DNA from 4 places in the Mesobacillus stamsii genome. Region 2 is predicted to be linked to each of the others. Evidence: riboswitches for the same ligand, from Rfam matches in the RefSeq annotation. Region 2 holds a riboswitch; each other region holds the start of a gene.
The links. Region 2 has a riboswitch for thiamine pyrophosphate ahead of tenA (thiaminase II). Riboswitches for the same ligand answer to the same signal wherever they lie in the genome.

Region 1: it holds a riboswitch for thiamine pyrophosphate, as region 2 does, so the genes downstream of both, J2S25_RS10850 (3-oxoacyl-ACP reductase) here and tenA (thiaminase II) in region 2, are expected to answer to the same signal.
Region 3: it holds a riboswitch for thiamine pyrophosphate, as region 2 does, so the genes downstream of both, thiT (energy-coupled thiamine transporter ThiT) here and tenA (thiaminase II) in region 2, are expected to answer to the same signal.
Region 4: it holds a riboswitch for thiamine pyrophosphate, as region 2 does, so the genes downstream of both, J2S25_RS10960 (solute carrier family 23 protein) here and tenA (thiaminase II) in region 2, are expected to answer to the same signal.

Annotation. Positions count from the first base shown of each region.
Region 1 covers NZ_JAUSUN010000011.1:84,103-89,891, reverse strand. The annotation lists gene J2S25_RS10870 (ketopantoate reductase family protein) at 836-1,759, opposite strand; gene pepT (peptidase T) at 1,801-3,033, opposite strand; gene J2S25_RS10860 (DUF3951 domain-containing protein) at 3,155-3,292, shown strand; gene J2S25_RS10855 (hypothetical protein) at 3,285-3,437, shown strand; TPP riboswitch at 3,498-3,607, shown strand; gene J2S25_RS10850 (3-oxoacyl-ACP reductase) at 3,690-4,451, shown strand; gene thiM (hydroxyethylthiazole kinase) at 4,486-5,301, shown strand; gene thiD (bifunctional hydroxymethylpyrimidine kinase/phosphomethylpyrimidine kinase) at 5,279-5,789, shown strand, end outside.
Region 2 covers NZ_JAUSUN010000007.1:62,982-68,770, forward strand. The annotation lists gene mgfK (gluconeogenesis morphogenetic factor MgfK) at 1-364, opposite strand, end outside; gene rapZ (RNase adapter RapZ) at 361-1,254, opposite strand; gene J2S25_RS07830 (NUDIX hydrolase) at 1,294-1,752, opposite strand; gene trxB (thioredoxin-disulfide reductase) at 2,164-3,114, opposite strand; TPP riboswitch at 3,391-3,498, shown strand; gene tenA (thiaminase II) at 3,607-4,296, shown strand; gene J2S25_RS07845 (ECF transporter S component) at 4,312-4,893, shown strand; gene J2S25_RS07850 (ABC transporter ATP-binding protein) at 4,907-5,789, shown strand, end outside.
Region 3 covers NZ_JAUSUN010000019.1:5,948-11,736, forward strand. The annotation lists gene feoB (ferrous iron transport protein B) at 1-1,900, opposite strand, end outside; gene J2S25_RS14020 (FeoA family protein) at 1,900-2,124, opposite strand; gene thiT (energy-coupled thiamine transporter ThiT) at 2,331-2,912, opposite strand; TPP riboswitch at 3,018-3,124, opposite strand; gene J2S25_RS14030 (histidine kinase N-terminal domain-containing protein) at 3,362-4,495, shown strand; gene J2S25_RS14035 (dicarboxylate/amino acid:cation symporter) at 4,539-5,789, opposite strand, start outside.
Region 4 covers NZ_JAUSUN010000011.1:103,556-109,344, forward strand. The annotation lists gene J2S25_RS10950 (acyl-CoA reductase) at 1-1,268, opposite strand, end outside; gene J2S25_RS10955 (LuxE/PaaK family acyltransferase) at 1,292-2,386, opposite strand; gene J2S25_RS10960 (solute carrier family 23 protein) at 2,383-3,684, opposite strand; TPP riboswitch at 3,745-3,856, opposite strand; gene J2S25_RS10965 (MFS transporter) at 3,964-5,073, opposite strand; partial or broken gene J2S25_RS10970 (RNA-guided endonuclease TnpB family protein) at 5,234-5,789, opposite strand, start outside.

The DNA.
Region 1 (5,789 bases), on a different contig from region 2:
ACTACTTTTGCCGGAAAAGAAGAAAAGCGGTCCGAACTAAGGCGAACTTCGGACAGGTTTTGGGGGAAAAGAGGAAAAGTAGTCCGAACTAAGGCGAACTTCGGACTGGTTTAGTGGGAAAAGAGGGAAAGTGGTCCGAACTAGGGCCAACTTCGGACAGGTTTTGGGGGAAAAGAGAAAAAGTGGTCCGAACTGGAGCGAACTTCGGACAGGTTTTGGGGGAAAAGAGGAAAAGTGGTCCGAACTAGGGAGAACTTCGGACAGGTTTTGGTGGAAAAGAGGAAAAGTAGTCCGAACTAAGGCGAACTTCGGACAGGTTTAGCAGGAAAAGGGGAAAAGTAGTCCGAACTGGAGCAAACTTCGGACAGGTTTTGGTGGAAAAGGGGAAAAGTAGTCGGAACTAGAGCGAACTTCGGACTGGTTTTGGGGGAAAAGGGAAAAAGTGGTCCGAACTGGAGCCAACTTCGGACTGGTTTTGCCGGAAAAGAGGAAAAGTGGTCCGAACTAGAGCCAACTTCGGACAGGTTTTGGTGGAAAAGAGGAAAAGTGGTCCGAACTAGGGAGAACTTCGGACAGGTTTTGCCGGAAAAGGGGAAAAGCGGTCCGAACTAGGGCCAACTTCGGACAGGTTTAGTGGGAAAAGAGGAAAAGTGGTCCGAACTAGGGCCATCTTCGGACAGGTTTTGCCGGAAAAGAGGAAAAGTAGTCCGAACTAGAGCGAACTTCGGACAGGTTTAGCAGGAAAAGAGGAAAAACAGTCCGAACTGGAGCTATTCAGACTGCTTTTTTAAGAATTATCTCTTGTTGCGTTCGTTTTAAGGAATTATTAATCATTTCATGAGTGGAGCATTTTATCGTAAATATCAACATTCGCATAGACAGCGGACAGGGTAGGTGCCGCTGTTTGAAGGTCCGCTGCTTTCTTCAGCAAAAAGCCGAATAAGTGGTCTCCTTCTGTCGGGAGAGATTTTTCCATATCACGCTGAAGGGAGGATTTCATGCCGTCGCCAATATCGTTCAGCCTGTTCCATGTCGCATCCATAGCTCCTTCGGAAAGCGGGGCACCGATCGCTGTCATAATCTCGACAGTCTCATGCAGTAGGCGCTTGAGCGTATCGGCCCCCTGTGCTTGATCCCGAATGGGACCGATCGGAGACCTGAACAGGGAGGTGATGCCGCTTAATGGTGTGATGAATAGGTATTTTTGCCACATTTCCTGTTCGATTTTTTCCGAAAGACGGAAATTAGCCTTCGTACCTTCAAAAGTGGCTTGGAGCTGTAGAATTCTTTCTGAACGCTCGCCATTTCGTTCTCCAAAAATCAAATCCTGAACAGGGCTGGTTTGAATTACTTTTCCATTTTCATCCAGTGTTGTTTCGATAAAACAAAGTCCCCCGATCACCTTTTTCGATCCGAAAGCTTCGGATAAAGCATCGAGATGGGCTATCCCATTCAACAATGGAAGAATCATCGTCTTGTCGCCAACATAGGGACGGATGCTTTCAATAGCTCCATCGAGATGATAGGACTTAGTAGAAACGAGAATCACATCATATGGCTCTGGATGCGATCCCGATACAATTGTCTGTGGATCTGGAACATGCAAATCGCCATGGATGCTTGTAACAACGAGACCGTGCTCCTTAAGCTGCTTCTGTCTTTTTTCCCGCACAAGAAATGTCACGTTTGCTTCCATTTCCAGGAGCCTTCCGCCAAAATAACCGCCGATTGCGCCTGCACCAACAATTAATATTTTCAAATCTTTCAACCTCCTGAATATGCCAATTCCCTGATCTTGAATTAAGCCTTTGCTTCAAAAAGTGATGCGATTTCCACAATGGTTTCAACAGATTTGAGCATGTTATCCACAGAGATATATTCGAACCTTCCGTGAAAATTCTCGCCACCGGTAAAAATATTTGGTGTTGGCAAGCCCATATAGCTAAGCTGCGAACCGTCGGTGCCGCCGCGTATCGGTTTGACAATCGGTTTGATCCCGCGGTTCTCCATTGCCTCATACGCGATATCAACGATTTCTTTTACTGGCTCTATTTTATCCTTCATATTATAGTACTGGTCGTTCATTTCAAGCTTAACACGAGTTTCGCCGTAAGTAAGCATCAGTTCATTGGTGATTTTCTGCATCAACTCTTTGCGTGCCTGGAAGCTGTCACGATCAAAATCACGGATGATATAGGTCAGTGTTGTTTCCTCGACATCTCCATTAATCGAGATGAGGTGGAAGAAACCTTCATATCCTTCAGTATGTTCAGGCGCTTCTTCACTAGGAAGTTTGCTGTTGAATTCCATAGCGATTTTGGCTGAGTTCACCATTTTGCCTTTTGCCGTGCCTGGGTGGACGTTCTGTCCTTTAAAAGTTAGCTTAGCACTGGCGGCATTAAAGCTTTCATACTCTAGCTCGCCAAGTGGACCGCCGTCCACCGTGTAAGCAAATTCAGCATGAAACGCTTCTACATCAAATTTATGAGGCCCTCTGCCAATTTCCTCATCGGGAGTGAAAGCAACACGAATTTTGCCATGCTTGATTTCTGGGTGCTTGATCAAATAAGCCATTGCCGTCATGATTTCAGCAATTCCTGCTTTGTTGTCAGCCCCGAGAAGAGTTGTTCCATCTGTTGTTATCAAAGTATGGCCTTTATATTGAGGCAGTTCAGGAAAATCTGCTGGTGACAGAATGATATTCTGCTCCTTATTCAGGATGATTGGATTGCCATCAAAGTTTTCGATAACTTGAGGATGAACATTTTTTCCGGTAAAATCAGTAGCCGTATCAAGGTGCGCCAGGAAGCCGATTGTTGGAACTTCTTTAGCAGTATTGGCGGGGAGTGTCGCCATCACATAACCATTTTCATCAATCGTGACGTCCTCCATGCCGATTGACTTTAGTTCTTCCCCAAGCATATTAGCAAGGGTAAGCTGTCCTTCAGTCGACGGAGTTGACTCACTGTTTCCATTCGATTGGGTATCGATTTTTACATAAGAAGTAAATCTTTCTATTAACTCGGTTTTCATTGCTTTCATCTCCTATCCGTATGTATATTTTCATAGTAGCATAAATAACGAAAAACTCCACTTTAAAAAGAATGAAAATTCCATTTTTTGTTGTATAATACAAGAAAGGGGGCTGGACAGTGTGAGTTATGTTTTCACGTTTATTGTACTGTTTGTTGTGTTTTATTTGATTATGAAGGTCACCCGCTCAAGAAATTTCCCAAGCAATGATTACACTCCATTTGACAATTTAACCGAAGGGAAGAAGAAAGATGATTGATCTTGGCGTTGTGATTGTTTTGATGCTGTCACTCTGGTCCATTACGGTTACCCTAAAAAAATTGACTGCAAGTATTCTCCAAAAGCAGGATCAGCAACTCAAGCTTCTGGAAGAAATCAAGGATAAATTGAAAAATATTAGTTGATGAGCTCGACCCTTTACATATAAAGCAGAAAGAGTTACGATTAAAGGAACTGAATATTCCATGTTCTACTAGGGGCGCCCTGTTGCGGGCTGAGAGGAAGATGCTAAGTCTTTTAACCCTTCGGACCTGATCTGGGTAATACCAGCGTAGGAAAGTAGCGTGAGAGATGTTTTCTTACTTTGCTTTTAAGCCAGGTCCATTAGTTGGAGCTGGCTTTTTATATTTAGGCTAAAATTTTAGGGGGGTAAACGAATGGAAATCAAAGATCAAGTTGTGTTAGTAACTGGAGGCAGCCGTGGGCTTGGTGCCGAAACAGTAAAAGCTTTTGCAAGAGAAGGTGCGAAAGTTATTATTAACTATTTTCAAAACGAAGAAAAGGCAAGGAAGCTGGCAGAAACGATTGGGGAAAATGCACTCGCTGTCAGAGCAGATGTCAGAGATCCAGCGCAAGTTCAAAGCATGTTCCGGATGGCACAAGAGCATTATCGAACACCAGTAACAACGATCGTGAACAATGCGCTTGTCCACTTCAAATTTGACCCTGTAGCCAACAAGGATGCTTTTGCCGTTGGCTGGGCAGATTATCAACAGCAGTTTGAAGGAGCGGTCCGCGGTGCATTGAATACCATTCAAGCTGGGCTGCCAGATATGAAAGAAGCGAAATTTGGCAGAATCGTCAATATCGGCACGAATCTGTTCCAGAACCCGGTTGTCGCCTATCACGACTACACAACAAGCAAGGCGGCTTTGCTTGGATTCACGAGAAATATGGCGAATGATCTCGGCAAGTACGGGGTAACTGTCAATATGGTTTCTGGAGGGCTGCTAAAAATGACCGACGCAAGCTCTGCTACTTCGGATGAGGTATTCAAGCTGATCGAAGCATCAACACCGGTCCGAAAAGTTACTGATCCTGCTGAAGTTGCAGATTCGATTTTGTTTTTCGCCTCTCCATGGTCGCGTGCGGTAAATGGACAAAACCTGGTCGTAGATGGCGGCCTCGTAATGGATTAAAATTCGCAGCCTGAGGAATGGAGGAGGAATTTTTATGGAAAAACGAGAAATTGCTGGTTTGCTGGAAAAGGTGCGCAAGGAGAATCCGCTCATACATAACATCACCAATGTTGTGGTCACGAATTTTACTGCCAATGGGCTTCTTGCTTTGGGGGCATCGCCGGTGATGGCTTACGCACAGGAGGAAGTTGCCGAAATGGCAGGCATTGCGGGTAGCCTTGTGCTGAATATTGGGACATTGCTTCCTGAAATCGTCCAGTCGATGGTGATTGCCGGGAAGGCGGCAAATGAACAGGGAGTTCCTGTTATTTTTGATCCAGTCGGTGCCGGGGCAACTGCTTATCGAACCGAGACAGCAAGAAGGTTGATGGAAGAACTGGAGATTGCAATTATTAGAGGAAATGCTGCAGAAATTGCCAATGTTGCTGGGGAGAACTGGAGCATCCGCGGTGTTGATTCTGGGGAGATTGCCGGAGATGTTTTCAAGCTTGCCGTTTCCGCTGCTAAAAAGCTCGAGACCATCGTCGTGGTTACAGGCAAAGACGATATTGTTACGGATGGTCGTTCAGCATTTGTGATCCATAATGGGCATTCCATCCTGACCAGGGTGACGGGAACAGGCTGTCTGCTAACATCGGTCATTGGTGCTTTTGCGGCCGTTGAAAAAGATTTGCTTAAGGCTGCAGCAGCGGCGGTAACCACCTATGGAGTGGCAGCCGAAATCGCTGCAGAAAAATATGCAGACCGTGGACCCGGGAGTTTCCAAACTGAATTTTTGAACCAGCTATACCTTATCAATGAAGAAGATATTAGCAGCAAAAGTAAGTATGAGAAGCAGGGGGCTGATTGATGTGAAAAGAGCGATGACAATTGCAGGTTCGGACAGCGGCGGTGGCGCCGGAATCCAGGCTGACTTGAAAACATTCCAGGAATTAAAGGTATTTGGCACGTCGGCATTGACGGCTGTTACCGCGCAAAATACGCTTGGTGTTCAGGGGGTTTTTCCAATGGAGCCAGAAGCGGTAGCCAGTCAGATTCAATCAGTGGGAGAGGACATTGGAACGGATGCCTTGAAAACGGGAATGCTTTTTAATGCGGGAATTATTCAAGCGGTATCGGAAAAAATAAAGCAATTCGGCTGGGAAAAAGTCGTTGTCGATCCTGTCATGATTGCGAAAGGAGGAGCCTCTCTGCTCCAGCAAGAGGCTGTTTCAGCCTTAAAAAACCAGCTGCTTCCGCTCTGTCTGATCATCACTCCCAATATTCCTGAAGCTGAGGTGCTGACAGGTATGTCCATTCGCAGTATGGATGACAAAAAAGAAGCGGCCAAACGAATCC
Region 2 (5,789 bases):
GCACATTGAGCACCTTGCTCATCTCCTGGATCGCATGGACAAAATTGCCGGTAATCGACGTCATTGCCGCCAGGATCAGATTTCCGAGCGAGTGGCCGGATAACTCATTGGATGTATTGAATCGATGCTGAAACATTTCCTCAATCAACGGCTCCACATCCGATAGGGCAGCGAGGACATTTCGAATATCGCCAGGAGGAGGAATCTGCATATTCTCACGCAGACGGCCTGAACTTCCGCCATCATCAGCCACAGTGACAATTGCAGTGATTTCGACGGGATGCTTTTTCAAGCCCCGGAGCAGGACTGGAAGGCCTGTTCCGCCTCCGATGATGACGATTTTTGGCAGTAGTTCCGTCATCATGTCGTAAGTCCCTTCCTTTTATCGATATCTCGGTGGGTCACGCGCGTATGGTAATCCTTCTCGAAATATTTGGCAATATGCTCCGCCAGTGCTACCGAACGATGCTGACCTCCCGTACAGCCGATGGCAATGATCAGCTGAGCCTTTCCTTCTCGCTTATAATGAGGAAGCATGAAGCTCAGCAGATCGGTGACCTTTTCAAGAAATTTGGATGTCTCATTCCATTTTAAAACGTATGTCGACACCTCTTCATCAAGACCGGTTTTTGGCCGCATATGCTCAATATAATGCGGATTTGGCAAAAAGCGGACATCGAAAACGAGGTCAGCATCGATTGGGATTCCATGCTTAAACCCAAAGGACATGACATTCACGGTGAAAATCGTCTTCTTATTAATCGAAAATTCTTCAAGGATTTTTTCGCGCAGATCTTTCGGTTTCATCCCGGTTGTATTATAAATAAGCTGCGCTCTGCCCTTCAGTTCTTCCAGCAGCTCCCGTTCAAGCTGGATGCCTTCAAGCGGCAAACCAGATGGAGCAAGTGGATGCGAACGTCTCGTTTCTTTATACCGGCGGACAAGGGTCGAATCATCTGCATCAAGGAACAAGACCTCGGGTGTCACCCATGAAGTTTCCGCCAGATCATCCAGTGCCTTGAACAAAGAATCAAAAAATTCACGTCCACGCAAATCCATGACCAGTGCGACCTTATTCATTTTAGTACCAGATTCCTTCATCAACTCAAGGAACTTCGGCAGCAAGGTCGGCGGCAAATTGTCGACACAGAAAAAGCCAAGGTCCTCAAAACTCTGGATCGCAACCGTTTTTCCTGCCCCTGACATACCTGTTATGATGACAAGCTGGGTATCAGTAATGGAACCGGTAGTCATTTCTCTTCCCCCTGAAAAATTAATTTTGTATTTTTCGGATTAATTTGGGTCGAGCCTGTAATGAATCAGCTCGAAATCCGGTGTATACGTAAATGTTCCATAAATGATTCCTTGTCCATGGACCATATAATCGAGAATATGATAATCTCCTGCCGCCATCGGCAGTTCTTTGATGTCCTCTATCCCGTGCCAGGAGATAGTCCCTTCGTCCGTAACATCGAGATTGTTCCCATCTGCCTCAGTAGCATAAAAAGTGAACATCATCCACTCAGATACGACCTGGTCCTCTTCCTTGATGACGAACGTGAAAATCCCTTTAATTTGAGGATTTCTCAGGTAAATACCTGTTTCTTCCCGGAATTCCCGAATACAAGAATCCTTCACAGTCTCTCCTGGTTCCATCTTCCCGCCTGGAGCCACCCACCAATTGCGGCGTGGCTTCTGCAGCAGCAAAATTTTATCCTCTTTCACCAAAACACAATTCGTGACGCGCTGCATTCTGTCCACCTCTTCATCAATATGCATTAGAAAAGTCCGCCGCAAAAAAGGCGGTATTCCTGCATACCTTTCACTTGTTGCTATTTTAATGGAATCCGGACGCATAGCCTTCAATTTACCGGACTTTTTATTCTTTCCATTATACTATTTTTCAGTTTTCCCCACAATGATATCGAAGAGCGATAATTTTTTAAGTGTTCTATTCGTTTGCCTATGTCTGTACCATTTTTATGGATAAAAAAAAGAGCACAGGATTACCTGTGCAACAAGGTTTATATTTTTAAAAGGGGGTCAATTTCTATTTTTATTATATCCAATGATTGTTTCACTACTGTTACAGTTGAATTAATAAACGATGACTTTTTGTTAATTTATCCCTCGATGTGAGGTTTTTCCCATCAATAAGAGCTGTTACGCTTTTGCTTTCAATTCCTCGATCAATTCTTCGACATAATGCTGAGCGTTTTGACCAGCGATACTTCCGTCGCCAGTTGCCGTCACGATTTGGCGCAGCGTTTTTTCACGGATGTCTCCAGCTGCAAAAATACCTGGAACTTTCGTTTCCATCTGCTCATTTGTTTCGATATAGCCGTTGCTGTTTGTAATGCCAAGGGCTTCGAATGGCTTGGTCAATGGAACCATTCCAATGTAGATGAACACGCCGTCAGCCGCAAATTCCTGTTCCGTGCCATCTAGTGTGGAAATTAGCGTCACGCTGCCAACTTTGCCGTCTTTATCATTGATTTTTTTGATCGTGTGATTCCAGATGAAATCAATTTTTTCATTCGCAAAGGCGCGGTCTTGAAGAATTTTTTGCGCACGAAGTTCGTCACGACGGTGCACGATCGTCACTTTTGAAGCGAAGCGCGTCAAATAAACGCCCTCTTCCACAGCGGAATCGCCGCCGCCAACCACTACAAGTTCTTTATTTTTAAAGAATGCGCCGTCGCAAACCGCACAGTAAGACACACCTCGGCCGCCAAGCTCCTGCTCGCCAGGAACGCCAAGCTTTTTGTACTCGGCACCAGCAGAAATGATGATGGAGCGGGCTTTGTATTCCTTATTGCCCACCTTTATTGTTTTATATTCTTTGCCATCGATGACTTCTTTTACATCCCCATAAGCATATTCTGCACCGAATTTTTTTGCGTGGTCAAACATTTTTGTCGATAGTTCTGGCCCAAGAATATGCTCAAATCCTGGATAGTTTTCCACTTCTTCTGTATTAGCCATCTGGCCGCCCGGCACGCCGCGCTCAAGCATCAGTGTCGATAAGTTCGCACGGGAGGTATAAACAGCAGCCGTCATCCCTGCTGGTCCGGCACCGATGATAATGACGTCATAAATTTTTTCTTCTGACATGGTGTACAACTCCTTTGGATATCATAATACGCCAATTTCCGTTACCCATTCGGAAATAGTATTTCCTGCATAAACCTATCCTATAAAAGAAGTGCTGCATAGTCCAAAAATATGCTTAAAAGAGGAATTTGTTTTCCGAAATTACTAAAATGCCTGAAACAAGCCTTATAGCGATTCATTTTTGCCCTTTTTCCTGCTAAAAAAGCTTTCAGAATTATTGACAATTTCGTGAAGAGTGATATGATCAAAATCAGAAAATAAATTCAATAGTGATTTTTTACCTGCTAGGGGAGCCTTTGTGAAGGCTGAGATTAGAGTGAAACTTTAAGACCCTTTGAACCTGATCTGGATGATACCAGCGTAGGGAAGTGGAGTATGTAAAAAGCGGTATCCTTTTCTTTTACTGCCAATACAGCCACTTTCTGCCTGCAGAAAGTGGCTTTTTTATTGGAAAAATTCAGCATCTTAAAAATCACTTACCAGGAGGGAATTATGTCTACTTTTACCCAGTTGATCCGTCAAGAAGCAAATGCCATTTGGGAAGCAAATTTGGACCATCCATTCGTTCAAGGAATTGCCAAGGGTAGCTTGCCAATTGAAAACTTCCGCTACTATGTTTTACAGGATTCGTATTACCTTTCTCATTTTGCCCGCATCCAGGCCATTGCTGCTTCAAGGGCTGAGGAATTGTCGATTACCGCTAAAATGGCAGCCCATGCCCAAGGAACCTTTCAGGCAGAGCTAAGCCTCCATGAAAAATTCATCGGCCAGCTCGGAGTGACGAGGGAGGAACTCCAAAGCTTTCTGCCAGCACCAACGGCATATGCCTATACTTCCCATCTATACAGGGTGGCGGCTTCAGGTAGCCTTGGAGAAATCATTGCCGCCATGCTCCCCTGTTACTGGATTTACTACGAAATTGGCGAGACGCTTAAACACGCAGCCCCTGAAACACCGATCTACCAGGAATGGATTGCTGCATACGGAAGTGACTGGTTCAGCGAGCTTGTAAACGAGCAGCTCAGCCTTCTCGATACGATTGCTGAAAATGCTTCGGAAAAAGAAAGAGAAAAGATGAAGCAACACTTTATCTACAGTTGCCATTATGAGCTCAAGTTTTGGGAAATGGCTCATACGCTGGAAGGCTGGTCAATAACCAATAAGAAAGCAGCGGTCCATTAAAAGGGGGGAAGAAAAATGACAAAGGGATTAAGGCTAACCGATATTTTAGTAACAGTCGTCATTTCGATTGCATTCGGGATTATCTATAAAATTTGGGGACCACTCTATTATGCGCTCAAACCACTTGGGCTTCACCTTGATCAATTCATCTATGGAATGTGGTTCATCGCTGCCATCGTCGCGTTTCTCGTAATCAGAAAGCCTGGTGTTGCATTACTTGCTGAAGTAGCCGCTTCTTCCGGAGAATTCCTGATGGGCTCTGAATGGGGTCTGGAGGTGCTGATCTACGGCATTGTCCAAGGGTTGTTTGCAGAATTGGTTTTGATGGCTTTTGGCTATAAGCGATCCGGTATAATTGTTGTCAGCCTTGCCAGTATAGCTGCATGCACAGGTTCCTTGATCATGGACTTTTATAAAGGGTATATCGAAGACCTGGCGACATGGAATCTTGTATTATTGATTGTCATGAGAGCGGCAGGTTCCATTGTTTTTTCCGGACTGCTGGCAATCGGAATCGTGAGAGCTCTGGAGCGAACAGGTGTGACGGCTATCCTCCGGCCGACTTCTCAAGATGACTTTGATTCATTGAACCACTAACAGGAGTGATTGGATGCCAATAGTATCTTCATTTGAAAAGCTGAGACTAAAGTTTCCCGGAACGAAAGAATTGCTATTCGAGGATCTGTCCCTATCCTTTGAAAAAGGCGAAAAAGTGCTCCTGCTTGGTCCTTCAGGCTGCGGCAAATCGACGTTGTTACAGGCACTTTCAGGGTTGATTCCAAATTCGATTGAGGTACCGCTCAAATATGCTGACTGCACCTATCCAGATTCCTGGGGATTTGTTTTTCAAGATCCAGACTCCCAGTTTTGCATGCCATATGCGGATGAGGAGATTGCCTTTGTATTGGAAAATCTTCAAGTCCCGCGAGAACAGATGCCTCAAAGAATTTCCGAGCTGTTGTCATTAGTCGGACTTGACCTGAAGGACCCGCATGCACGAATCAATACTTTCTCTGGCGGCATGAAGCAGCGGCTGGCGATTGCATCGGTGCTGGCCCTCGATCCAGAGGTGCTGTTCTTTGATGAGCCGACCGCAATGCTTGATCCAGAAGGGACAATCGCAATCTGGGAAACGGTAAAGAGAATCGCAGCTGATAAGACAGTCATCATCGTTGAACACAAAATCGAGCATGTGATTGACTTCATTGATCGGATTATCGTATTTGATGCAGCAGGAACCATTATCGCAGATGGCAGCCCTGATGAAGTTTTTCCATCGCATCAAACCGAGTTCGAGAAATACGGTATTTGGTTTCCAGGAGTATGGGATCAGTATCAATCGACAGCTGTCTCCATTAAAACGCCAGATTTTCCGCTTAAACGGAAAATCGTTTTAGAAAACTTTACAGGTTTCCGGAACAAGCAAACCAAGCTGAGGATCCAGCATGCCGAAGCAGTATCTGGTGACTGGATTGCGGTAACTGGAAAAAATG
Region 3 (5,789 bases), on a different contig from region 2:
CTTTATAAATGGTCGCGGTAGTCGCAAGACAAGGGATATAAAGCAGAATGAACACCATGAAGCTATAAGCAGCAAGTGGGGTATAATGAATCGCGAGCAACCCTTGAAGACTTGCTTCATCTGGCACAAAGTAGATGATGTTCATGGTGGAAATAATCGCTTCCTTCGCCAGGAAACCAGTGAAAAGGGAAGCACTTGCCTGCCATGTTCCGAATCCGATCGGAGCGAATAGAGGCGCAAAGATTCCTCCTAGCAGTGCCAGATAGCTTTCATCCATGCTGACATTCACGCCTTCGGGACCAGCATAGGCGAGCAGCCAAATCAGCACAGAACCTGCAAAGATGAATGTTCCGGCTTTTTTTACGAAGCCTTTTCCTTTATCCCAGGTGCTTCTCCAAAGTGCTTTTGCCTGCGGCATTCTGTATGGCGGCAGCTCAATAACGAAAACGGATGTTTCCCCTTTCAGCAATGTTTTTGAAAAGACCTTGGCCAGAATCAGTGCCACTGCAACTCCTAGTACATACAAACTAAGAACGACAGCAGCCTTGTTGCCTGTGAAAAACGCACCGACAAACAATGCGTATACAGGAAGCCTTGCTGAACATGACATTAGCGGCGTCAGCAGGATGGTCATCAATCTCTCTTTTGGTGTCTCTATCGTCCGTGCTGCCATGATCCCTGGCACATTGCAGCCGAATCCGATCATCATTGGGATGAAGGCCTTCCCGTTAAGGCCGACAGATTCCATTAACCTGTCCATGACCAGTGCGACACGGGCCATATACCCTGAATCTTCAAGCAGCGAAATGAAAAAGAATAAAATAAAAATTTGTGGTACAAATACCAGGACTCCTCCTACCCCGGCGACAATTCCATCAAGGATAAGGTCTTGAATAAACGAGGATGCCCCTGCCAAGTTGAGTGCTGCTGTGATTCCAGCTGTAACGGGTCCGGATAGGACTGCATCCAATGCATCGGACAGTGGGAAGCCGAGCCAGTCAAAGGTTAGCATAAACAGGATGTACATCATGAAGAGAAAGATTGGGATCCCGAGGAATTTATTCGTCACGATCCGATCGACTTTCTCCGACAAAGGAATTTTCCCATCTACTGGAATGGTAGTGGCTGCAGACACAATTTTTTCGATTGCATCACTTCGTTTTCGGTGGATCACCTGGTCGAGCGCTTGTATGCCGCCCGATTGTTGCTGCTGTGCAACCGTTACTGAATCGACAATGGATTCAATTTCTGCCTCTGGCAAAAACGTTGTTAAATAGGTTTTTACATAGGGATTTCCCTCAAACAGTTGAATCGCCAGCCAGCGAACAGGATGCCTTGTCCTCCCATTCAGCTTCTGTCCCAGCTGGAGAATTCCCTCCTCTATCGCTTTTCCATAATAGACTAGCGTTTTTTCGCTTGACACTGTCGCTTCTCCTGTTGCCAGTTCCGCAAGTTCCTTACAGCCTTTTCCCGACCTTGCCACTACTGGAGCAACATGGACACCCAATGATTTTGACAACTTTTCAATATCGATTTGAATGCCTCTGTTTTTTGCGACGTCCAGCATATTCAACCCAACTGTGACTGGTGCTCCATATTCCAAAAGTTGCAGGGTGAGATGTAAGTTCCGCCTTAATTGGGACGCATCCAAGATGTTCAAAAGCTTCTCAAAAGATTCTTCCAGGAAGAAGTTCGTAACCACCCCTTCATCCTTCGACAATGGATTGAGCGAATAGACTCCTGGTAAATCAATCAGCTGATCCTTTCCATTCTTAAAAAGGCCAACTTTCTTTTCGACCGTTACTCCGCTCCAGTTGCCAACATATTCATATGATCCTGTTAAGTTATTAAATAATGAAGTTTTACCGGTATTTGGATTGCCGATAAGCGCGATATTCATCATACCCGCTCCACTTCGATCCGTAATGCTTCTTTGCGGCGGATACCGATGCATTGACCGCACGATTCCACCATGACCGGGCCGCCAAAAGGCAGAATGCATTTTATGCACACTTCTGATCCTTCAGCGATCCCGAAATCTAGCAGTCTTCGTCTGACAAATTTATCCGTTCCCGCAATATTCATGATCCGGCCCTTTTCACCAGTCTTAAGATTTCCCAGCATAGCCATCACCTTTTTTAGTTTCTTAAATTTATTGTATCAGAAAATCATTGACTTGAGGTAACTAATTGAGAATGATTATCTTTATTTAATCAGGTACTGATCTATTTTACTGTGATATAAATCACGAAGCACCAAAACGCCATAAAATCGACAATTTTTAAAAAAAGAGCTGAACGAATTGTCAGCTCTCCTTGCATTTCATATTTTTATTGCTTCGATCTTACCATCCTTGACGGAGCGGAGCTAATAACAAGAATGATCATAATGGCGCTTAAGATCATACTTGGAAGCATATAGGTTCCATTGTAGATGAGTGAATAAAGCCATGCTGGCTGTCCTTCTGGTGCCCAAACTCCGAAAAAGACCCAGCCAGAGAAAAAGTGAGCGATAAAGCGAAGTGCGCTTCCCACGAAGGTACCTGCGATAATCCAGCCAATCCACTTTTTTTTATCTCCATTTTTGATATTCACTTGGACTTGCTTGGCAAATAGACCGGCAAATCCTAAAACAGTAAAGGCAATCAAATAATCGATGATCCCCTGAACAGGATGGAAAATTTGCGAAAAGCCTAGGATGAATTGCAATAGCCCCAACAGGAGACCAGTAATTGCCCCTCCCTTAATTCCCCAGCGAAATGCCATCAAGAATACCGGCACCATTGCGATGGAAACCGAACCTCCCTGCGGCCAAATTCTCGAAAATAAAAAACCGGAGAATAGATCCAGCAAATAAGCCAGTGCCGAAAATACCGCAATCTCCACTAAAAATAGAGTCTGTTCTTGTTTCATTTTTGTTCCTCCTCCTTTTCAGAATGAGGTCCGTTTTCAACACGCCTTATCTGCTTCAGTAACAAAAAAAGCAATCAGGGATCGATATAGGCTCCCAAGATTGCTTTCCTATCGCATCCACATTCCTTCGCTAGCATTACCTAACAGGTTCAAAGGGTAAGAACTCGGGCGCTCACTCTCAGCTACACATGGCAGCTCCCCTTGTGGTTATTATTTAATTTCTACATTATGAATATACTCCTTCTTCCATTCGATCACAAGTCAAAAGGGAACCTCCATGTCGATCAAACTAGAAAAATCTCCATCAAAGTAGCAAAAATATCGGTCTTTTGTCACGTTTTTTTCTTTTCGACGCATTTCCACGGATGTTCTCATTTTTCGACAAAGGGATTCCGTGATTTTACAGCGAATTTATATACCGAAAAGAAAAACTGGAGGACTACATAAAAATGCTGCCAATTATGGACAACCGATTGTTTAGCTTCCTCATTAGCGAAAGGGAGCAACTCATAGCCGATTGGACTGTTAAAATTATCGTCTCGGAAGATGATCCGTATAGAGAGAAAATAACCAATAGCGCGGAGAAAATGTATGAAATCATTCTCTCTGTTTTTTCTGACACAAAGGAAGAACTGGAAGAACATCTCCAAAGTCTTGCTTTCATGGTAGGCGAGGAACAAGTTCGCACAAACATCAATATTGGTGATTTTGTTTTCAATGTTAATTCAGGCCGATCGATCATCTACAAGCATCTGCATAAAATGAATGTTGAGTGGCCTGAAATACAGGAGGCAATCAACCGTATTAATTACTGTTTTGATACCTTCCTGTATTATTCGGTCTCTTATTACAATGAACAGAAAAACAAAATCATTGAGGAAAAAAATCAATTTATCGACTCTACCCATAAGGACCGGCTGACATTGCTTGGCCAGATGACATCAAGTTTTATCCATGAATTCCGTAATCCACTGACTTCCATCCAAGGATTTATTCAACTATTGAAGTCTGAACACGAGGATATGAAGTATCTAGATATCATATCGAGTGAGCTTGAACAATTGAATTTCCGAATTTCTCAATTTCTGCTTCTTTCGAAAAAAGAATTAATTGGAAAGGAAAAAAGTCTTTTTTCCTTAAATAAAATGATCGATGAGGTATTGAACTTCCTATATCCCAGCATCCTTGACACCAATGTAAGAATTATCATGGAAGTAGCGGATGACATGGAATTGTATGGCTATGCCGATGAAATCCGACAAGTTTTGATCAATATTATTTTCAATGCGATTGATGTTCTGAGCCAGTACCGTACGGATCCTAAAATAGAAATCAAGGGATGCTTCGTGAATGATACACATATAAAAATCGAGATTTCCAATAATGGTCCGGTCATTCCCGACCAGCTGCTGAAGACGATTTTTGAACCTTTCGTGACAACGAAAACACTTGGAACTGGTCTTGGGTTATTTGTCTGCCGGGAAATAATTGAGAAGCACAAAGGCATTCTTGCCTGCTCATCCGAACCGGATAAGACTTCCTTCATTATGCTTTTGCCATTACTTAGATTGGAGAACGAATAACATAATCTTGACCCTGCCAGCGCTGGCAGGGTCTGATTTTTTCTTAATACTCAAGTGTCCGTTTATCCTCTGTATTTGTGATTCTGCTCCTCCCCTTTTGAAGGGAGTGCTTTTTTTCCGTTTCCGCTACAATGACAGCACACGCTGCATCCCCTGTGATATTGACAGCTGTACGCGCCATATCCAGCAGACGGTCAATTCCGAGAATCAAGCCGATCCCTTCAACCGGGAGGCCGACAGACTGGAGAACCATGGCGAGCATGATCAAACCAACGCCAGGAACGCCAGCAGTGCCGATACTTGCCAGTACTGCGGTTAACACAACAGTCACTATCTCCGTCATCGTAAGGTCCACGCCATAAACCTGTGCAATAAAAATCGTAGCTACTCCCTGCATGATTGCCGTTCCGTCCATATTAATCGTTGCCCCAAGAGGCTGAACAAAGCTGCTTACCGGCTCTGGAACACGAAGATTTTTTTGGGCAGTTTCCATTGAGACGGGAAGAGTTGCGTTGCTGCTGGATGTACTGAATGCAACTCCCATAGCTGGGGCGAAACCTTTGAAAAACTTGAACGGATTCATTTTTCCAAGGAAGTATACGGTTGATCCATACGTCAAGACAGCATGGATGATTAATGCAAGAACAACGACTAACATATATACACCCATCGCCTTTATTGCGTCGAAGCCCTGGCTGCCGATCGCTGTAGCAATCAAACCAAAGGTTCCAAATGGGGCAAATTTCATGACAAGTTCTACTAAATACATCATGATGTCATTGCCTTGTTCAACAAGATTTACAATTCCTTTTGTCTTATCACCAAGAGCTGTCAGTGCTATTCCTATGAACAAAGCAAAAACAATTACTTGAAGCATGTTTCCGCTTGTCAGTGCTTCAAATGGATTCGCCGGAATAAGATTTAAAAAGGTTTCGCTTATTGGCGGTGCTTTTTCTGCATTAAATTCGGCTCCTGTTGTATCAAATTGCCCCATTAGCCCTGGCTTAATAAGAAAGGCTAGTACAAGGCCGATTATGATGGCAATCGCTGTTGTCGCTAAAAAGTAGCTTACAGCCTTAAAGCCAATTCTGCCGAGCTTCTTTGGATCTCCGAGCCCTGCTGTCCCAAGAATGATCGAAAACAAGACAATTGGCACGACCAGCATGCTGATTAAATTGATGAAAATTTTACCTAGCGGCGTAAATAAGAATTTATCGAAAACAGTGAACAATTCTGGTGAAAAGATGTTAAGGATCAGCCCTGTCATAGCACCAAGTCCAAGGCCAATCAAAAT
Region 4 (5,789 bases), on a different contig from region 2:
GCAATCGGGAAAAGCCTCTCGGGCGAGACTGCAAGTCCACAAGATTGTAAATAGTTTTCAAACGGTTGCATTTTACCTAGATCCGTTTCTAATTTTTCTGAATAAAAAACATGAATAAATCGATTCAATGGTGAGCCATCAAAACCAGGTTGATGATGATAAATAACTGTCCACGATGTATTTTGCTTGCTTGCATAGATGGCTATATTTTCATTCTTAATTGCTTCCAGTTCAGTTTGGTGTCGCAAATTTTGGATCGACATCGTTTCTTCGTCAGAAAGCGTTGCTCTCGGTCTTTTTTGGGCGTAACGAGCAAGTTCTGCTGCAAGCAATTGTGCAAATTGCTTTGGACTGATTGCACTGCCAGCTTCAACAAGAACCGCCTGCGGTGATAGACAGCTCTGCTGATCATAAATGGATATATCTTCGGCAAATTTATGTACTGTTTCATAGAAGCAGTCTGGTCTAAGCGCTTCTTTGCCAATAATAGCGAGACTGATTTTATGCCCATATGTTATAAACGTTTTTGACAAAGGCACGATTTTCCGGACTGCTTTTACTGTATTTTCCGATCCATAAACGACCACAGCCTCAGCGCTATTTACTGCTGCTTTCTCAAGTTCCGTCATCCCACCTTTCCACGGAAGGATCGCTATCGTTTCGGCCAATTGCGGATCTACCTCGGCAAGCGATTGAGTAAATAAAACTGGCAACAGAGGTTCTGCTGTAGATGTTTTGCCAAGATTAGCTGATTTAAGCAAGAGGCCCATAATCAAACTCCATATTTGCACACCAGGAACATTTCCGGAAAAAACATGAAAAATCGACCGCGGGCCATAGACTCGGCTTAATCCACCACTTTTTCGTGGACGAAATTCATCCAGCATCGCCGCTTGGTCAAATTCTTCATCTAAAAAGCGCAGTAATTCTTTTTTCCGAAAGGTCCTCATATATTTTTTCAATTCAAGCCGAACCATTTCCGGATCATACCCAGTGATTATTGGAAGCAGAGCTTCTGCCTGTATCCGAAGCGGATAACCAGGGTTAAGCCATTTTTGAATGGCTTGATCAATCTTGTTGACGATATCACCAGTTGTAAGGCGCTGTAAATAATCTACCCGATTTTGCTGAATTAGAGCAGTGATTTCTCGAATCTTTTCACTAGTTACTACAGGGTACTCCAGTTGGTAAGCGGAACCGATCAACTGTTCACGAACAATTGGAACATCAACAGCCTTTGGGATCCAATATGCCTGCAAAATTTGCATGATTCATGTCGCTCCTTTGCTAATCACTCGTTCGACTGCATTAGCTGATCAATAGCAATGGAACAGCCTCTTGCTTCCGAACCTTGCACCCTTCCAAGTATAACAAAACCATGTTCGGTGCGATAACCGATATCTTCTGTTAATATCGCTAGGCATGAATTCCAATTGGCCAAGTCGTAGTGAGCAATTACTCCCGACTTGCCATTTGGCACAGGTTCTAATGTGTCTGTGTCAAGAATCATCGTTTTCAACCAAGCGGGCCCCGTTTTATCAAAAATGGTCTGCCCACTTTCATATGTGGAAAGAATGGTTTGGTCATAGACTTGCGAACTTAATTCGGTCATCCCGTACATATTGATACACATATTTCGCTTAACATTGAAAATTTCAGCAAACATCCCGTATAATTTATCCATTTCAATTTCACGTGTTTGCCCTTTAAAGCCGCCAGTATCAAAAATCCGGCTACCAGCTGCCAGGTGAAAGCGAAGGTTTTTTTCTAGAAAATAATCCAATAAATGAACATAGGCAAACGTCGCTCCCATTAACATCACTGCTTCTCCGCGATCCTCGCACTCACGCAATGCAGAAGCGACTGTTTCCATTTCCAACCCAGCTTCCGTAAAAAAGAAACGGCTGTTTTCTGTGCCAAAGTATGTTACCGCATTTGATAAATAACGAGAAAGGGATGAATGTTCATTCAGATCAGCAGCTGGCGATAAAACAAAAATCATCATTTTATCAACATCCGGTAAGACAAACTTTTTAAACGGAGCTTTCATTGAACCGTCCCAAACAGCAAGTGTCGGATGATAATTTTTCCCTTTGGTCTCCGGATTCGTTGTCCCACTTGTCATAAAAACGGCTGCCGCTTCCTCGGGCGGCTCGCAAGCAAGCATTAACTCTTTGTACCCTTGGATCGGCATTGGAGGAATTTCATCCCACTTTTTTACAGTCAATGGCGTTTTCCTCTTCGTCTGGCAAAATTTTTTATATGGAAGATTATGTTGAAATTGATATTGAAACAAAGTTACTGCCAATCCGTTAAAATTAGTTTCGCTATTTCCTTCAATGAATGAGAGTATTTGGTTGGCCATGATAATTGAATCCTGTCTCATCTACTCACTCCTTTTTTAAAATGCATTGGCAAATTTATTAAAACGAGTTGCAATACAATGGATGAAATAGCTGCAATAAAAATACTATTCGAAAAAAATGTTCCCGCAGTACCTGTAAGATCTTTAAAATATGTTGGTAAACTAATTGCTAAAAGCAATGATAACCCGATAATCATATAGTTGGTTTCTGTTTTTTCTGTTTTTCCAAGAATAGAGATTCCCGTAAACACAAGGCTTGCGGCAGCTGGCAAGAAAATCCCACCGACAACTGCATCTGGTGTCAACGCAAGCAAAGCGCCAGCCTTTGGCACAAAACCTAAAATAAGGAAAATAATTCCAGCTATTAAAACTGGTTGCCTCGATCCGACACCAGTAAGCCGTAATAACCCAACGTTTTGCCCGTAGGCAGTTGTAGGAAATCCTCCTATTAAAGAGGACACAAGGGAACCTGCTGATTCTCCAGCAAAGCCATTGCGGATTCGCTTTGAATCTAAGTTTATTTTTAGCATGTCAGCAGACGCTTCATATACTCCCATTGTCTCAATAATCGCAACGATATAGGCGGTAAAAAACGTCAAAAATGTTCCCCATTCAAATGCTAAGCTACCATATGGCAAAAAATGCGGCATACCGAACCAGCCTTTATCTGCAATCATGGAAAAATTCGTTTTTCCGAGGGTAAAAGCAATGATATCCCCGATCACTAGTCCAATAAGAAATGAGAATGATTTCCACTTACCTTTGCCAAAAAGTGATAAAAAAATAACGATCATCGCTGTTGGAATAGACATCGATAGCGTCTCAATTGTCGCAAAGGTCTCCATTCCAAGTGTGCCCCCTAAAAACTCATATAACGTAAAACCCGACAATGAAATCCCCACTACAAAGATTACTGTGCCCGTAATAACTGGGGTAAACAATGCTTTTAATTTGCCGATTAATCCAGTAATCGATAAGAAAAAGACAATGATTGCGCTTAAGAATATTCCGCCGCTTGCTGCGGCAAGTCCATTTGCTTTCCCCGCAGCGATCATAATCGAGTCAAATGCCGCAGATGGACCTTGAATAATCGGCAATCGGACAAGTTTCGTTGCTTGGACAATGGTCACAAGCCCTGCTGAGATAAATACGGCATTAACAATATTTGCCGAAAGTGTCAATGGCAGGCCAATCATCGCTGCGACAAAGATTGGGTCAAGCCAAACATTAGAAACAAATACATGCTGTAATCCATACAATATTCCTTGCCTAATAGGCAATTTTTCATCAATACCAATTTCAATTTTTTCATTTCCCAATATACTTCCCCCTCTTTTTTTTAAAAAAAATCACGCTTTATAATAAGCGTGAGAGGTAGAATATGTAATAAGACATATTCCCTCCGCTGGCATTACCCAGATCAGGTCAAATGGTCGACAGCAAACTAGCTATCCTCTCAGCCTGATTTCACAAGCTCCCCTTTTACGATTTCAGCAAAAAACCAAAACAAACTTCCGAATGGCTCCTAGCGTCTTTCACCATTCTATCATATTAAATCAATAGCTAAAACTTCAGTTGAGTATTTTAATAGGATCCAATCACGCAGTCGAATTAGCCTTCTTTTTATTAGGCATCCTTATCGTTAATAAGAGGACTGCGATTCCTACGATTGCGCCAACAACCCCAATCATATGAAAGTGACTCGTTGTTACTTCTTTTCCAAACAAAATCCCTAACAAACTGGAAGATAGAATGGTTCCAATATAGCGGGAAGTCATAAATAGTCCGGACGCTGTTCCTGTTTCTTCTTGAGTTACAAAACTGTATAAGGCTGTTTGCATCCCAATATTATTAAAACCGTTACTCACTCCGAGAATAGAAAGGGCAAAGAAAATCCAGACATAGCTCGAATCAGGACGAATCGTAAGTAACATTAAGGTTCCTAAAATAATACTCACGGAACCAACTAATAAAATTGGTTTCGAACCATTAGCATCAATCCATTTTCCTGCAAGTGGGGCAATGATGACACCAAAACCTGCTACAGCCAACATTAAAATTCCGGTGATATTCGATTCAAGATGCATTTTGTCCTGCAAGAAGGTCGGGACACCGAAAAAGACGGAGTAAAAAACAATGTTGATTAAAATAAATTGCAAATAAACGAACGTTACGTTCTTATTTTTCTGTAAAGCCAAGACATCCACAAACGGCTCTTTGTTTTTAGCTTCAAATAAATAAAATATAATTGATAACAGGATACTTAGAGCTAATTTCCACCAGCTAAAGGCAGTTTCTAGTCCAAGCAAGAATAACAACCAACTAACAATCATTCCTGTAAATAGTAAAATTCCAATGTAATCTAGCTTGATTTGTTGTTTCTCACGGACAGGGTCCTTTGGGAGAACCTTAATCGCTAATAGAAAAGACACGATGATAAATGGAAAGTTGATCAAAAAAATCGCTGGCCAATCTCCAAAATGTATCAAGAATCCACCAATAGATGGCCCAAACGCTGCTGAAACAGATGAAAAGATTGAGAGTGTCCCTAACGCTTTTGCTTGGTTTTCGGTAATCACATGGCGAATGATTCCCATTCCAGCCGGAAACAATGTAGAACTGCCTATCGCTTGGATCATTCGAAAACCAAGCAACCAGCCGAATCCTGGAGAAAAAGGGGCCAGGACAGACGCAATGACAATTAATATTAGACCTAGCTTGAACTACCCCCACTTACTGACCTTACGGTCTAGTTGAAGTGGGAGATTCTTGGGAACAGAGCGTACTTGTTGACATATTTCTTTGCCAACAGAGGTTTCTCTTATTGACCAAGCTATCCCCGTAGATTCCTACGGTTCTATATTTTGTTTAAGCCAAAACTAAGGTTCTTAAGCCTTCGACTAGGATATTTTTACTGGCATTAATATCTCTATCGTGATGCTCATGGCAAACAGGACAAGTCCAATCTCTTATTTCAAGAGATTTCTTGCCATCTTGATGTCCACAATCGGAACATATCTGACTAGACGGAAACCATCTGCTTATTTTCACGATTGTTTTACCGTACCATTTCGCTTTGTATTCTAATTTCGATACAAAAGCAGACCATGATACATCAGAGATTGATTTTGCAAGCTTATGATTGCGTAACATTCCTTTGGTATTCAAGTCTTCGATACAGACAATATCGTGGTTTTTGATTATTTCTGTACTTAACTTATTAAGGAAATCGTCACGTTGGTTCATGACTCTTTCGTGTAATCTAGCAACTTTACGTTTTTGCTTCTGATAGTTTTTTGCATCAAGAAGGTTAATACCATTGTTTTTAGCATTTAACGCACGTCTTGAAAGTTTTCGCTGTTCACGTTTTAGTTTCTTTTCCATTTTTGATGTGAACTTATTATTGTCAATCTTGCGACCATCA